3 regions of the Brevibacillus sp. M2.1A genome follow, and region 1 is predicted to be linked to each of the others. Evidence: riboswitches for the same ligand, from Rfam matches in the RefSeq annotation. Region 1 holds a riboswitch; each other region holds the start of a gene.

Region 1 (4,973 bases):
TGAACCGTTTTTACCGACGACGCGGTGGCAGGGTACTGTAATGAGAACCGGATTGGCACCGATTGCTGCACCGACAGCACGAACAGCAGCAGGCTTTTCAATAATGGTTGCAATGTCGGTGTACGATACCGTTTGACCGTATGGGATTTGGCGCAGTGCCTCCCAGACAGCGAGCTGAAAAGGCGTTCCAGACAGGTCGCAATCCATGGAAAAATGCTCGCGCGTTCCCTGCAAATACTCCATCAGTTCTGTTGCAAAAGGCTTTAGCCATAGATCGTCTTGCACCAGCGAACTTTGTGGGTGATGTTTTTTAACCCAAGCTTCCAATTCAGCAAAAGGCTGGTTGACCGAGCCGACATAACAAAGCCCGGCAGCCGTTGCAGCTAGATAAATGGTCCAATCACCATGCACAAGCATGGACCAATGTACCGTCTGATTCTTCCTCATTTCCATTTCCATACGCCTCCTTTGAACTGTGTACGCACAGTATACCTCCAGCACCTGTTCTTCGTACGTTTTTAGGAGTGGATGAGCAAGATAACGAAACAATGTCTTCTACATTCCCATTGCTTTTATCCAGCGGCGGGAGTAAGGTAGGAGGAGATAGAGGAGGAACGATTCTAGTATGACAGATCAATTAACACATTTTAATGAACAAAATCGAGCGCGGATGGTAGACGTATCCGAGAAGGACGTCACAAAACGGGTGGCTGTAGCCGAGAGCCAAATCAGCATGAAACCCGAAACACTCGCCCGAATCCGCGAAGGTCGAATCGAAAAGGGCGATGTACTCGCAGTTGCGCAGGTAGCAGGTGTCATGGCTGCCAAAAAGACGTGGGAAATTATCCCGATGTGTCATCCGCTGCCATTGACTGGCATCGACATACAATTTGCATTTGTAGATGAAACGACGCTTGCGATTACAGGAACCGTGAAGACGACAGGGAAAACTGGCGTCGAGATGGAGGCGTTGACCGCTGTCAGCGTAGCGGCTTTGACGGTGTATGACATGTGCAAAGCCATGGATAAAGCAATGATAATCGGTCCGACCAGTTTGCAATCCAAAACAGGCGGAAAAAGCGGCGATTTCCATCGGGGAGAGAAGTAAGCCATGAGGCAAAAATGGGAATCCTATCCGAGCAGCATTCGTTTATTGGCGATTGCTGCCGTCATTTTTTCTACCGGAATGGCGTGTATTTGGCCGCTAGTCACGATCTATATTCACAATCATCTCGGAAAGCCGCTGACTGTAGCCGGCTTCTTGTTGCTTTTAAATCAAGGCGCATTTTTGATCGGAAGTATTGTTGGCGGGATGATGTTTGACCGCTGGGGCAAAATGCGCACTATTATTGTAGGTTCCATCGGTGTTATCCTGATTTCGATCGGATTAGGTGTAACGCAAGATTTTACGATTTATGTTGTCTTGCTTCTGTTGAATGGACTGTTTTACGGGACACTTTCTCCTGTGATGAATGCATTGGCCGTCGTTTTATGGCCGGACGGAGGACGTAAAGGAATCAATCTGATTTATGTCTCCCTCAATGTGGGGGTAGCTGCCGGGTCTGCGTTGGGCGGCTTCTTGGCAAGTGTATCGTTTGCCTGGACGTTTTTCGGTAATGCCATCTCTCAAGTGATCGTCCTCGCGATGTTCATGCTCATTTTGCCGCGTCAGCTAAAAATGGTGGAACAACAACGCGAAAACGCGACGACTGGACAAAGCATGCCTGAGCAAGTAGCTGGTGATGTGCTGCGACAACCACAACAAGAGACAAAAGTGGTATGGGGCGCATTGCTGCTATTATGCGGAGGGCTGTTAATTAGCTGGATTGTCTATGTCCAATGGACGACGGTGCTGTCGACCTATATGCAAACCCTGGGCATTTCCCTCCGTCAATACAGTCTGTTGTGGACGCTGAACGGCGGTTTGATCCTGTTTGGTCAGCCATTGATTGCGTGGGTCATTCGACGCTTTGCTCGTACGCTAAAAGCACAAATGCTCTTGGGCGCTTATATTTTTGCCTTGTCGATGTTGATTTTGTCTCAGTCAACGGTTTATGCAGGCTTTGTGGCAGGCATGTTCATCATGACGCTGGGCGAAATGCTCGTGTGGCCAGCGGTGCCGGCAGTAGCTGCACAATTTACGCCTGAGGGACGAGAAGGCTTTATCCAAGGGCTGATTGCAGGGACTGGATCGGCTGGGCGGATGCTCGGTCCACTGCTTGGCGCATTCATTTTCCAATCCATTCACGCGCAGGGACTATTGTTCGTGATGGCAGGCTTGTGTTTGTTGTCTGTCGCCTTCTTTGCCTTCCACAGCTCTTTTCAGAAAAGAAGGCATCAAATGCCGGTACAGAACCAAGCATCTTGACACGGTTTACGTGCTCAAGTAGTATGATATAGACGAAAAAACAGTATATTCCGTGTGTTTGACTTATTCAGAGAGGTGGAGGGACTGGCCCTATGAAGCCCGGCAGCGGATCTGTTCCATGTGATGGACAGATGCTGTGCCAATTCCAGCAGGATTTTTTCCTGACAGATAAGGACGTGACCAAGCTGATCTCCCCCTTTTTCTGTCTGGAAAAAGGGGGTTTTACTGTATTGGGCCCAAGAAAGGAATGGAACAAAGATGCGCATTCAACCCTCCGATATGATTGATCGACTCCCTACCCAGTTTTTTGCGACCCTGGTGGCAAAAGTAAACAAGGTCATTGCGCAAGGCCATGACGTCATTAACCTGGGGCAGGGCAATCCCGATTTGCCGACACCGCCGCACATTATTGAAGAATTACAGATGCAAGCGGCACAACCACTCCATCACAAATATCCGCCTTTTCAGGGACGCGTGGAACTGAAGCAGGCAGTGGCTCATTGGTATAAGCAAGAATTTGATGTGGACCTCGATCCAGAGGAAGAAGTAGCGATTTTGTTCGGTAGCAAAACCGGACTCGTAGAGATTTGCCAAGTCCTCATGAACGCAGGCGATGTTGCACTAGTTCCAGACCCAGGCTATCCGGATTATTGGTCGGGGGTTGCGGTCGTAGGCGGACGGATGGCCATGATGCCGTTGAAGGCGGAAAATGATTTCTTGCCCGACTACAGCCAGCTCTCCCAAGCTGATTTGGATCGAGCGAAACTGATGTTTCTCAACTATCCGAACAATCCGACAGCAGTCAACGCACCAATTGAGTTTTATGAAGAAACTATTCGTTTTGCCCGAAAACATGAAATCGTCGTCTGCCACGACTTCGCTTACGGGGCGATTAGCTATGACGGGAAAAAGCCGGTCAGCTTCATGCAGGTTCCGGGTGCAAAAGAAGTAGGCGTAGAATTTTATACCTTGTCCAAAACGTACAATATGGCAGGTTGGCGTGTGGGTGCCATGGTAGGAAATCGCGAGCTGGTTCGTCTGATTAACCTCATTCAGGACCATTACTTCGTCAGCCTGTTCGGAGCGGTACAGATGGCAGCAGCCAAAGCGATGACGGATTCGCAGCAGTGCGTCCGCGATCTCGTCGCTGTCTACGAAAGCCGCCGTAATGCCTTGTATTCCAATCTGCATCGGATTGGCTGGCAGGCGCCACCATCTCAAGGTTCGTTTTTTGCTTGGCTTCCTGTTCCAAGCGGCTTCACATCCGTGGAGTTCTCTGACCTGCTTTTGGAAAAAGCGCATGTCGTCGTAGCGCCGGGAAATGGCTTTGGCCCCACAGGTGAGGGCTATGTGCGAGCGGCTTTGTTATCCAACGAAGAGCGTCTTGCGGAAGCGGTCCAGCGGATTGAGCGGCTGGGGTTATTTACGAAAACAAAATAAAAGCGAGACAATTTGGCCACACTACCGTATAAATGGAGTGTGGCTTTTTCCTTTTAGAATAAAAATCATTCTCATTATTGACAGATAATGATTTTCATTATACGATGTCATTGTTGTTAATGATAATTAGTCTCAGCGAGAGCGGGAGGGTACCATGCGCTATCAGATTAACGGTTACACGGATATGTATACGGTGATCGCCAACGAGAGAAAAATCGGCGGAGCCATTGAAGCAGGCCAGATTCGCTTGCGGACGGGAGAAGTTTACGCCAATGCTGTTCTCACTCGTTTGGAAATGTCAGGTGCGCATTTTTGCTCGATCGGATTTGTTACAGAAGAAGGCAAAAGACTGATTGTCCATGTGAATGATATCAGCATGATCGCTGATGCTCGTCACGTCAACGTATGTGAGCTGACGAACGAATGCATGAGAATAGAAAAGTCAGCAGAGAGACTGAAGCGATTGAAGCGACTCTGTGAGCTAAATGAAGGCAGCTGTACGCCGACCTTCCAGGAAGAGGCATTGCTGTTGGCAAGCGATATCGGTATGGAAGAAGCGTCCAATCATGTCGACCTCTCTTTCCTCCCACATACAGAAAAACCGCGTGTGTTCCGCATCGCCTAGATATAGCGATACATATGGACCCCTTTTCGTTTGATACGAGGAGGGGTTTTTTGCATGGAGTGTGTCAAGACTAATGGTTGAACAACCGCTCGACATAGTCAAAACCTATCTGCTCATAGCTAGCAAGGATTGGACTTACGCTGTTGACAGTGATAAAACAAGGATAAGCAAAATCAAGGGGGAACGGAACATGGAGTACTCGTTTTCAAAATCTGTTGAAGCACTATCCTCCTCGGCTGTCCGGGAAATCTTGAAGCTGACTCAAGGCAATCAAGTGCTCTCGCTCGCAGGTGGACTGCCAGCAGAGGATTCTTTTCCAATCGCAGAGATGCGTGAAGCGTTTAATCGCGCATTCGAACAAGGGGCAAAAGCTCTTCAGTACGGATTGACCGATGGATACTTGCCGCTTCGTGAGTGGATTGCATCCCGCATGAAGCAAAAGCATATGAACGTCGGTGCAGATAATATGATCATCACTACTGGCTCTCAGCAAGCAGTTGACTTGTTGTGCCGTGTATATTTAGACGAAGGCGATGTCGT
Region 2 (4,973 bases), 1.9 Mb from region 1:
GGAAGTGTTTCTGAAGGCGTATCGGGGTCTGGATCAGTTCCGCCATCAGAGTAGCGTGAAAACATGGCTTTACCGAATCGCGATCAACGAGTCCCGCAAATATTTGCGTTCGTGGTCCTTTCGCCAGATTTTTTCTACATACCTCTCCAAAGAGGAAGCACCCCCGGAAAAGGTCGACACGGCAAATGTTGAATCGGCAGTCATCGGACAAATGAGCAAGATACAGGTAGCGGAGCAGGTGATGAAGCTCTCGCCGCTGTACCGAAAAGTCATGGTACTTCATTACTATGAAGATTTGTCGATAAAAGAGATTGCGCATGTGTTGGATATTTCAGAAGATGCCGTACGAACCCAATTGTCACGGGCCCGAAAACATTTTAAGGCATTGTGTGAAAAGGAGGGATTGGAATGGACGTAGATAAGCAAATGCGTGAAGCGGTACGGAGTGCAAGTGAGGAATCGGTGGAGGAAGTGAGGTTTACAAAGGAAATGGAATTGCGGATCAGAGATGCGATTGCAAAGAATAAACACAAGAATCGAAACCGAATTTTCGTGGCTGGTTCGCTGGCAGCTTGCTTGGCGGTTACTGCTGTGGGAATGCACCAGCAAGGCTGGTTTCCACAGTTGCCAAATGGCAAAAATGTAACGAATGCGATTGCAACGACTGCTACGGAAACAAATAATAAAGAGGCAAATCAGAACAGTGTAATGGTGTCGGCGGAAGATGCCGTCTTACCATTGAAAAAAGTGATTCCAGCCTTGAGCAAGATGACAATAAGAGTGGATCGTACAAGCTATGGATTCAGTGCACTAACTTTACTGGAAGGGGATACTGCGCGTGCCAATGTTGTCTATGATACACAGACAGGACAAATTGAGAGCTTTACAATAAACGGTGAGCGGAAAGAACAGAAGGAGATAAACTTGCCATCATCCAAGACTGCGGCGAAAGCAGCAAGCGCATTTCTTCAAGCTTTTTTGGGGGAGGAAAGTAAGACCTATCAGCTCGTCGAGACTCAGATCTACACCGACGAGCATATGGTAAAAGGCCCATGGATGAGCGTGAATTATCAACGGATCGAAAACGGCCAGCCCGTTCCGTTCGACGTATTGTCGGTTGGAATTGACGAACGTGAGCAAGTCGCGTTTTTCGGGCGATTGAACAAGAGCGAACAAGCCTTTTTCACCAAGCTGACAGATGCCATGCCCGATTTGAGCCCATCCCTTCTTCTTTTGGATAAAGAAAAGAACCACGATGGCATGTCATTCATTTTGGGGAAAACGAACAAAGAGGGTCATGAAGTTTCTCTTGTGATCACTGGCAATGGTCAAGCATTGGAACATTATAGGCTTCTGTTTAAGGATGAAAAGGAAGCAAAGAGCCAGAAAAGAGCAGAAGGAGCAAAAGCATTGGAGCAAGAGCGACAGTTCCTGAACAAGCTGCTCGGGGCTGATAGCGAGAACTATCGGTTGTTGGACGCCAACCATCCGGGATTGTACCTGAGATACTATAACGGGATGCCGGTGTTGTCTGATGAAATAAGCATCGAAACAACCGACTCTGGCCACCTCGAATATTTCAATAAGGGGCTCGAATCATTTGAGCCGTCGCAGTACCCGGATGTATCGACTGCTGTGTCAGAAGAGGTAGCCATCAAAGAGCTGAGCGAGCATATGAAGCTTCGGTACGTGCAGAATCCGAGAATACAGCCACAATCAAATCAAGGGGATATGTGGCAGCCCATTCTGGAGTACACACCAGCTGTTTCCTTCATGCAAAGAGGACGTGAAGATGGTCAGGAGTGGTATATCGACGCGACCAATGGCAAGATGGTGTATGGAACGGGAGATAACGGGCTTGCTTATGATCAGTTGAATACGAAGGAAGCACATCCGATCGAATCTCCAAAGGAATACGTCAAGGTTCGCTCCAAGGATGAGGCAAAAGCGTTGCTGCAAGCGGAATTCGGCATACAAGTGGATGACTCGACCTATAGAGAGAGTAACCGTGACGGACGCAAGGAATACGTCTGGAATGATAAAAATGACAAGTATATCGGCGTAGAAGTTCTCGCAGAAACAGGCAGTGTCGTCGGGCTGGGGTCACCGCGATCCGATACAGCAGTGACAGTCAAACGCGAGCAAGCGGAAGAGGCTGCACTTGCCTTTCTGCCTAAATACGTTGATCCAGGCATAAAAGAAGTGCAATTGGCGCAAGTCATACAGCCAGACGAAACGAATCCTGTGTCTTCGGGCGAATGGGAATTCAGATATCTCATGAGCAAGGATGGCATTCCAGTACAGGATCGCTGGCCGAAAGCGGCTTATTCAGTAACAGTCGATCCGTCTTCTGGCAAAGTGACAAAGTTCGCAAACTACAGAGAGACGCACGAGTTGGTGGAGCTTCCAGCATCCGACGAGATCGTCTCGAAAGACAAGGCTGTTGAGGCGTATTTACGAGTCATGCCATTAAAGCTGGTCTATTTGAGGAGAGATGTGGATGGGCAAAAATTAGCTCAACCAAAGATGGCGTATGTGCCGTGGAGTGACGAAAAGCTGGCGTTCAAATATATTACTCTGGATGCTGTGACAGGCAAGATCATCACCAAATAACAAGAAAAAAAGGCTATCCCGAAGCCATTCCTGATGGCTTTTGGGATAGCCTTTTTTACACTTATCTAACAGTCGTCACACGAGCACCCGATAATAACCAACAGGATAAACAGCACGAGCACGATTGCGAAGCAGTCACCGAAGAATCCGTTACCGCAGAAAGATGTACTCATCTTTGTTTCCCCTCCTTTCCGTTATACTCCAGTCTATACACGAATGCCGATATTGGACTGGGCGGATGCCCACTTAGGCAAAAATGGGCGGGTAAGAAGAGAAGCTCAGTAAAAAATAGACAATTCACAATTGACGGGGAGACAAAGGGGGTGTTAAGATACTTGCAAACATTCAAGACATTTCGCAAACCAACTAAATGACAAGTGTACGACTCTTATCCAGAGAGGCAGAGGGACTGGCCTGATGAAGCCTCGGCAACCGGTAAAAATCCGGTGCCAATTCCAGCAAAGCTACGTGCTTTGAAAGATAAGAGGATGTCTCAGGCGTTTTCGTATCTGCTGACAAATCCTCTTCTTTCAAAGAAGAGGATTTTTTATTTACCCAGATGCAAGGGAGAAAAGGGGCACGTCAATGAAACCAACTTTTCCAACTTTTCGCGAACAGCTTTCCCGGAAAATTCTGATTCTGGACGGTGCAATGGGCACCATGCTTCAACAGGCGAATCTGACTGCTGATGATTTCGGCGGTGAAGCCTATGATGGCTGTAATGAACTCCTGAACTTGACCAGACCAGATGTGATTCGTTCCATTCACGAGAAATATTTAGAGGCAGGCGCAGACATCGTCGAGACAAATACGTTTGGTGCTGCTTCCATTGTTTTGGCCGAGTACGATGTGCCAGAGAAAGACCTTGAGATCAATATAGCGGCAGCTCGCTTGGCCAGAGAAGCGGTGGATGCCTATTCCACGGAGGAGTGGCCGCGTTTTGTAGCAGGTGCCATGGGACCGACGACCAAAACCCTTTCGTTGACAGGCGGTGTCACCTTCGAAGAACTGATCGAGGCTTATTATCGTCAGGCAAAAGGTCTGATTCTCGGCGGCTCCGATGTTCTTCTTTTAGAAACCTCGCAAGATACGTTGAACGTCAAGGCTGGCGGGATCGGGATTCGCAAAGCTTTTGAAGAGCTTGGACAGGAGCTCCCCGTTATGCTGTCAGGTACGATTGAGCCGATGGGCACGACGCTGGCGGGCCAAAATATCGAGGCGTTTTACGTCTCCTTGGAGCATATAAAGCCTGTTTCTATAGGTCTGAACTGTGCGACAGGACCCGAGTTCATGCGTGATCATCTGCGGACACTATCAGGAATTGCCCAATGTGCGGTCAGCTGTTATCCGAACGCAGGCTTGCCAGATGAGAACGGTCATTATCATGAAACGCCACAGGGACTTGCTTCGAAAATGCGGGCGTTCGCGGAACAGGGCTGGATAAACGTCGCTGGCGGTTGCTGCGGAACAACGCCTGACCATATTCAAGCGATGGCAGAAGCATTGAAAGACTGCAAGCCGCGCAGTGCTGCTGTAGAACCGCTGAGCGCGGTCTCCGGGATCGAGGTCGTTTACGTCGAAGATGACAATCGTCCCTTGCTCGTAGGGGAGAGGACCAATGTCATCGGTTCCAAAAAATTCCGTGATCTGATTGCAGCTGGTCACTATGAAGAAGCGTCTGATATTGCCCGAGCCCAAGTAAAGCGTGGGGCACATGTCATCGATATATGCTTGGCTGACCCCGACCGTGATGAATACGAAGATATGGAAAAATTCCTACAGTTCATCGTGAAAAAAGTAAAAGCACCGCTCATGATCGACTCGACAGATGCCAAGGTCATGGAGTTGGGACTTCGCTATTCGCAAGGGAAGGCCATTCTCAACTCGATTAACCTGGAAGACGGGTTGGATCGATTTGAGGAAGTGGTTCCGCTTATTCACAAGTTCGGTGCCTCCGTTGTCGTCGGAACGATTGAAGAAGCGGGTATGGCTATCACTCGCGAAAAGAAGCTGGAGGTCGCACAACGTTCGTATGACATTCTCGTCAACCAGTATGGAATAAAGCCACAGGATATTATTTTTGATCCACTTGTCTTTCCAGTAGGGACAGGGGATGAACAATACATCGGCTCTGCCAAGGAAACCGTAGAAGGCATTCGTTTGATCAAACAGGCAATGCCTGCTTGCAAGACGATCCTGGGTGTCAGTAATGTTTCCTTCGGCTTGCCTCCTGCGGGTCGGGAAGTGCTGAATGCGGTCTTCTTGTACCACACCACTCTCGCAGGGCTTGATTACGCCATCGTTAACACAGAAAAGCTGGAGCGCTACGCTTCGATTCCAGAAGACGAGAGAAAGCTGGC
Region 3 (4,973 bases), 760 kb from region 1:
ATTCCACCAGTCTACTTTGCCTAAAAACGCTGCTGTTATCGACTTTTCGGCCTTGAGCTTCAACAGTTCTTTCGTCGGTCCAGTGAGGACGGCGCCGTAGATTCGCACTCCGTTTTGCTGCATGTAGTTGTATCGTTCGGCTATCTGAAGGTCGCTACGAAATAGCAAAGATCTGCCGACATCGCGAGCCAGATCTTCTTGCTCAGATAAGTACTTCATCTCTTCTAAGTAGGCGGCCATTCTTCTGTTCCCTTCCCCGTTTACCCGAATGGGCGCATCTCCGTAATCCAGTTCATGCTGCGCAAATCCCCACACGTACCCGGGACCGAGAAATCGATTTGCCCCATCGTCTTCTGCTTGCTTTCGCTCCACCCCTGTGTCTACCGCAAACCAAACCGTATCTTGTCCCGAAGAGGTGACATGGCGGGAAACCAATTCATAGTACTCCTCGTATGTTAGGAAGTGATCGAAGGAAATCGCGAGCTGAGAAACGGTCCCCTCAGGTAGCTTCTCCATCGTTGTCCAGGCAGGTGCAGTGCGAGATTCCGTATCCCCCATTTCCCCGTCTGTCGGATAACGGAAATACAGCTTCTGTTCCCTAACCCCGTTCGTCCATTGCGGCTTCGTATTTACGTTCCATAGCACATTCGTACTCTCAAAACGACCAGCGACCTTTTCTTCCCCCCCAACCCGCTCACGTAGTTCCATGCTGATGTTTCCGTACAGCAATCCGACCTGCGAGCCACTACTACCCACTCTCACACCTGGCTGAGTAAAATTGACTATCGACTTCGCAACGCGGAACAGATCTTCATGCATCAGCGACCCGACCCAGCCATTCAAAATCAGCAACACAACTCCGGCCAAAAAGGGAAGCCCTATGGTGAACCCAGCGTTGGACAACCGATTTTTCCATTTCCCCCGGCGCACAATGGCACGCTGTTTTTCAGCCGACAGTGCTTCAGGCTGGTTTATTTTCACCTTGTCCTCCCCCGTTTCTTCCCCCAACAAAAGCCTTTCCAACCGCTGTGCGTACTCCACGTCAGCCGCTATTTCTTCCTCGAATAGTTTTGAATCTTCTTCCGCCATTTCCCCACGCAAATAAGCAAGCAGCCTTTGCTCGCGATGATTCTCATCCTTGTTCATCACTGGCTTTCCTCCCTCCACAACTGCCGCATCTTTTGTCGTCCCCGAAACAAGGAACGCTTGACGTCTGCCAGCTCAATCCCGAGTACCTCTGCCATCTCCGCATAGGAAAACTGCAATGCAGACAACAAAATGACCTGTCTCTGCTTTTCCGGAAGCTTCTCCAAATAGTCGTGGGCCACTTCCCACAGCTCCTGATTCACGACATGCTCAGCCGGATCAACAGCCGAATGATCAGGTCTTTCTGGCAGGGCTTCTACAAACGCAAATCGTTGTTTCGTCCTCTTACGATAACCATCCACGAAAGCGTGATAGGCCACCTTGAACAGCCAGGGCCGTACTTTTTCCCCACGGTAGTCGTCCAAGGAAGAGAAGGCGCGACAAAAGGTTTCCTGTGTCAAATCCTCTGCCAGCTTCTCATCTCGTGTCAGCCGGAAAAGATAGCGGTAAATATCGTTTACATGCAGCTGGTACACATCCTCCAGACCTACTTTCCCAAACCGTTCACACCCCTTCATCCCTTACCACGAAGGAATTGCCAAAAAGTTTCACCTTAGTCTCATTTTTCTCATAACTTGCTGCACATTCTCTGCAAAAACAAAGATTGACTCCTGACAATGAACGTCATATCATGGGGGAAACGAATAACTCTTATCGCGAGCTGGCTGAGGGACTGGCCCTATGATGCCCGGCAACCGGCGCTATACCATGATTCGTACGCTCATAATTGCGTACCTTGGATAGCGAAACGGTGCTAATTCCAACGGATAAGAGTCGAGATCGAGCACTTTGGGCTCGTTTCGGCTACTGACCCGAGAGATGAGAGGAGACGAGACGCTTTCATAGTCGACAACCGCCTCCCCGCTCAATGGGGAGGCTTTTTTAATAATTCAAGGAGGATTAGGCGTACCATGAGTGAACAACGTATCCTCGTCACCTATCTCACACAAGCAAAAGACTTGAACAAGAAAGCGCAAGCCATTGCTGTCGGCATGACAGTCGGTTCCTGGACGGACCTGCCGCTTGCCAAGCAAGCTGAGCTAGCGCCTTATCTCGGTGAAGCCGTGAGCGCGACACCGATTGCGACACTGGAAAACGGAGAAACACGCGGTCTGATTACCGTTAGCTATCCGACTCGCAATTTTACAGCAGACATTCCATCCTTGTTGACCGGAATATTCGGTAAACTGTCGATGGATGGCAAAATCAAGCTCGTTGACGTTGTTTTCCCTGACTCATTCCTTCAGGCCTTTCCTGGACCGAAGTTCGGCATTGATGGTCTGCGCGAACGTTTAGGGGCACATGACCGTCCACTCTTGATGAGCATTTTCAAATCGTGCCTGGGTCTTCCTTTCGACGATTTGAAGACACAATTCCGAGCACAAGCCTTGGGCGGAGTTGATCTCGTGAAAGATGACGAAATCTTCTTTGCAGACGACCGCGCTCCTTTTATCGAACGGATCAAAGCGTTTAAGCAGATCTCCCAGGAGACCGAAGCCGAAACAGGCAAGCCCGTCCTCTATGCAGCCAACCTGACTGGACCTGTGCATGAGCTGAACGAAAAAGCGAAGCGTGCGGTAGAGGCGGGTGCTGACTGCCTTTTGTTCAACGTGCTGGCGTTTGGCTTCGATGCTCTGCACCGTTTGGCAGCCGATCCTGATGTACACGTACCGATCATGGCACATCCGGCTTTGGCAGGGGCTTACTATCCTTCACCTGACTACGGTATCGCCACCCCGCTTCTACTCGGCACGTTGATGCGTGTAGCTGGGGCAGATTTGGTACTCTTCCCGTCTCCGTACGGCAATGTCGCCCTGGACAAAACAGAAGCGTTGCAGCTCGCCAAGCATTTGACTGACCCACTGAATGGTGTACGACGTTCCTTCCCGGTTCCATCTGCCGGCATTCATCCGGGGCTGGTTCCACAGCTGTATCAAGACTTCGGTATCGATCAAATCGTCAATGCAGGGGGCGGAATCCACGGTCATCCTGGTGGAGCAACCGCAGGAGCAAAAGCTTTCGTTGCCGCGATTGAGGCAGTCACCGCAGGTCGAACATTGGAAGAGGCTGCTGCTGAATCACAAGAGCTGGCGATCGCTCTGGAAAAGTGGGGTGGCGCACGATGAGCAAGAAGCTCGTCCTGTTCTGCGATTTCGACGGAACGATTACCGAAAAAGACAACATTGTAGCGATTGTCCGCAAGTTTGCTCCCCCTGAGTGGGAAGGCTTGACGGAGCAAATCCTTTCGCAAAAAATAAGCGTTCAGGAAGGGGTTGGCAAGCTGTTTCAACTCTTGCCCTCCTCCTTGCGCCAGGACATTATCGATTTTATTGTCCATGAAGCGACCATTCGCCCGGGATTTGCTGAATTTGTGAGCTATTGCCGCGCAGAAGGCATCGAGCTGTTGATCACGAGTGGCGGCATCGACTTTTTTCTGGAGCCTATCCTGGCACCCTTCGATCTTACCGATGTGCCGATCTACTGTAATGGCAGTGATTTCAGCGGCGAGCGTATCACCATTACGTGGCCCAACGCTTGCGATGAACATTGCACGAACGGCTGCGGCATGTGCAAGACGACCATCATCCGTCGTTACGATCCAACAACTCATTTCCGCATCGTCATCGGCGACTCCATCACTGATTTGGCTGGAGCCAAAATCGCTGACTATGTGATTGCCCGTTCCTTCCTCGCTGACAAGGCGGAAGAGCTGCAATTGCCGCATAGCAAGTTTGCCACGTTCCACGATGTGATTCGCATTTTACAGCAAGTCCAACAGGAGGTCGTCTAATTCATGACTGCAACACTCGAACAACGTCTGGATGCCTTTCGCCGTCTGGATGACGCCAAGCTGACATTTGCCCGCCGGGACTGGTTTCCCGGCACCAGTGGCAATCTCTCTATTAAAATACAAAACGATCCCTTGCAATTTGCTGTAACGGCAAGCGGCAAAGACAAAACCAAGCTGTCCCCCGAAGATTACCTGGTTGTGGATCAAGACTCTCGTCCAGTGGATGAAACTGCTCTCAAGCCGTCCGCAGAAACACTCATCCACGCCGTCGTATACAAAACGTTCCCGAAGGCAGGGGCTTGCTTCCACGTCCATACCGTATGGAACAACCTCATTTCCGAGCTGTACTTTGGACAACGGGCTTTCTCCATACAAGGACAAGAGCTGATCAAGGGACTCGGAATCTGGGAAGAAAACGCACGCATTACTGTTCCGATTGTTGAGAACTTTGCTGATATTCCGACCTTGGCTACCGAAATTGAAAAAGTGATTACACCAGAAGTTCCCGGCGTACTCATCCGTAACCACGGTATCTACACGTGGGGCGGCAATGACTTCGAGGCTAAGCGCCACCTGGAAGCTTTTGAGTTCCTATTCGAGTATCACGCCCGCTGGCTGCAATTGCGCCAAGCAGTCGTGTCCACTACAACCACCAATTAAGGAGGAATAAACGATGGCACAAATTCGTTTTCACGACAACAATGAGTACATTTCCGCACCCGAGGAAGTTGTCTCCTTCCTGGATACCCAAGAGATCATTTATGAAAAATGGGGCGTGGATCGCCTTGATCCAAAGCACCGTGATAACTACAGCCCGACAGACGAGGAGAAACAAGAGATTCTCGACACCTTTAAACCGGAAATCGATGCAATCAGCCAACGTCGCGGTTACTTGACAGCGGACATTATCGTCCTCTCTGACAAAACACCTAATCTCGACGAGCTGTTGGTGAAATTCAAGGGCGAGCATCACCACACCGACGATGAGTGCCGCTTCTGCGTCGATGGTCACGGTATTTTCGCTATCAAGGGCAAA

The links. Region 1 has a riboswitch for S-adenosylmethionine ahead of HP567_RS23500 (pyridoxal phosphate-dependent aminotransferase). Riboswitches for the same ligand answer to the same signal wherever they lie in the genome.
Region 2: another riboswitch for S-adenosylmethionine. It lies ahead of metH (methionine synthase); the one in region 1 lies ahead of HP567_RS23500 (pyridoxal phosphate-dependent aminotransferase).
Region 3: another riboswitch for S-adenosylmethionine. It lies ahead of HP567_RS27050 (2,3-diketo-5-methylthiopentyl-1-phosphate enolase); the one in region 1 lies ahead of HP567_RS23500 (pyridoxal phosphate-dependent aminotransferase).

The regions. Positions count from the first base shown of each region.
Region 1 is NZ_JABSUY020000001.1:4,908,327-4,913,299, reverse strand. Features, by position in the region: gene HP567_RS23515 (methylated-DNA--[protein]-cysteine S-methyltransferase) at 1-453, opposite strand, end outside; gene moaC (cyclic pyranopterin monophosphate synthase MoaC) at 626-1,108, shown strand; gene HP567_RS23505 (MFS transporter) at 1,112-2,368, shown strand; SAM riboswitch class I at 2,429-2,543, shown strand; gene HP567_RS23500 (pyridoxal phosphate-dependent aminotransferase) at 2,627-3,808, shown strand; gene HP567_RS23495 (hypothetical protein) at 3,963-4,433, shown strand; gene HP567_RS23490 (aminotransferase-like domain-containing protein) at 4,624-4,973, shown strand, end outside.
Region 2 is NZ_JABSUY020000001.1:2,979,935-2,984,907, forward strand. Features, by position in the region: gene HP567_RS14700 (sigma-70 family RNA polymerase sigma factor) at 1-418, shown strand, start outside; gene HP567_RS14705 (YcdB/YcdC domain-containing protein) at 409-2,613, shown strand; gene HP567_RS14710 (YjcZ family sporulation protein) at 2,679-2,786, opposite strand; SAM riboswitch class I at 2,999-3,100, shown strand; gene metH (methionine synthase) at 3,199-4,973, shown strand, end outside.
Region 3 is NZ_JABSUY020000001.1:5,669,277-5,674,249, forward strand. Features, by position in the region: gene HP567_RS27040 (anti-sigma factor) at 1-1,146, opposite strand, end outside; gene HP567_RS27045 (sigma-70 family RNA polymerase sigma factor) at 1,146-1,664, opposite strand; SAM riboswitch class I at 1,795-1,972, shown strand; gene HP567_RS27050 (2,3-diketo-5-methylthiopentyl-1-phosphate enolase) at 2,058-3,272, shown strand; gene HP567_RS27055 (2-hydroxy-3-keto-5-methylthiopentenyl-1-phosphate phosphatase) at 3,269-3,937, shown strand; gene HP567_RS27060 (methylthioribulose 1-phosphate dehydratase) at 3,941-4,597, shown strand; gene HP567_RS27065 (1,2-dihydroxy-3-keto-5-methylthiopentene dioxygenase) at 4,611-4,973, shown strand, end outside.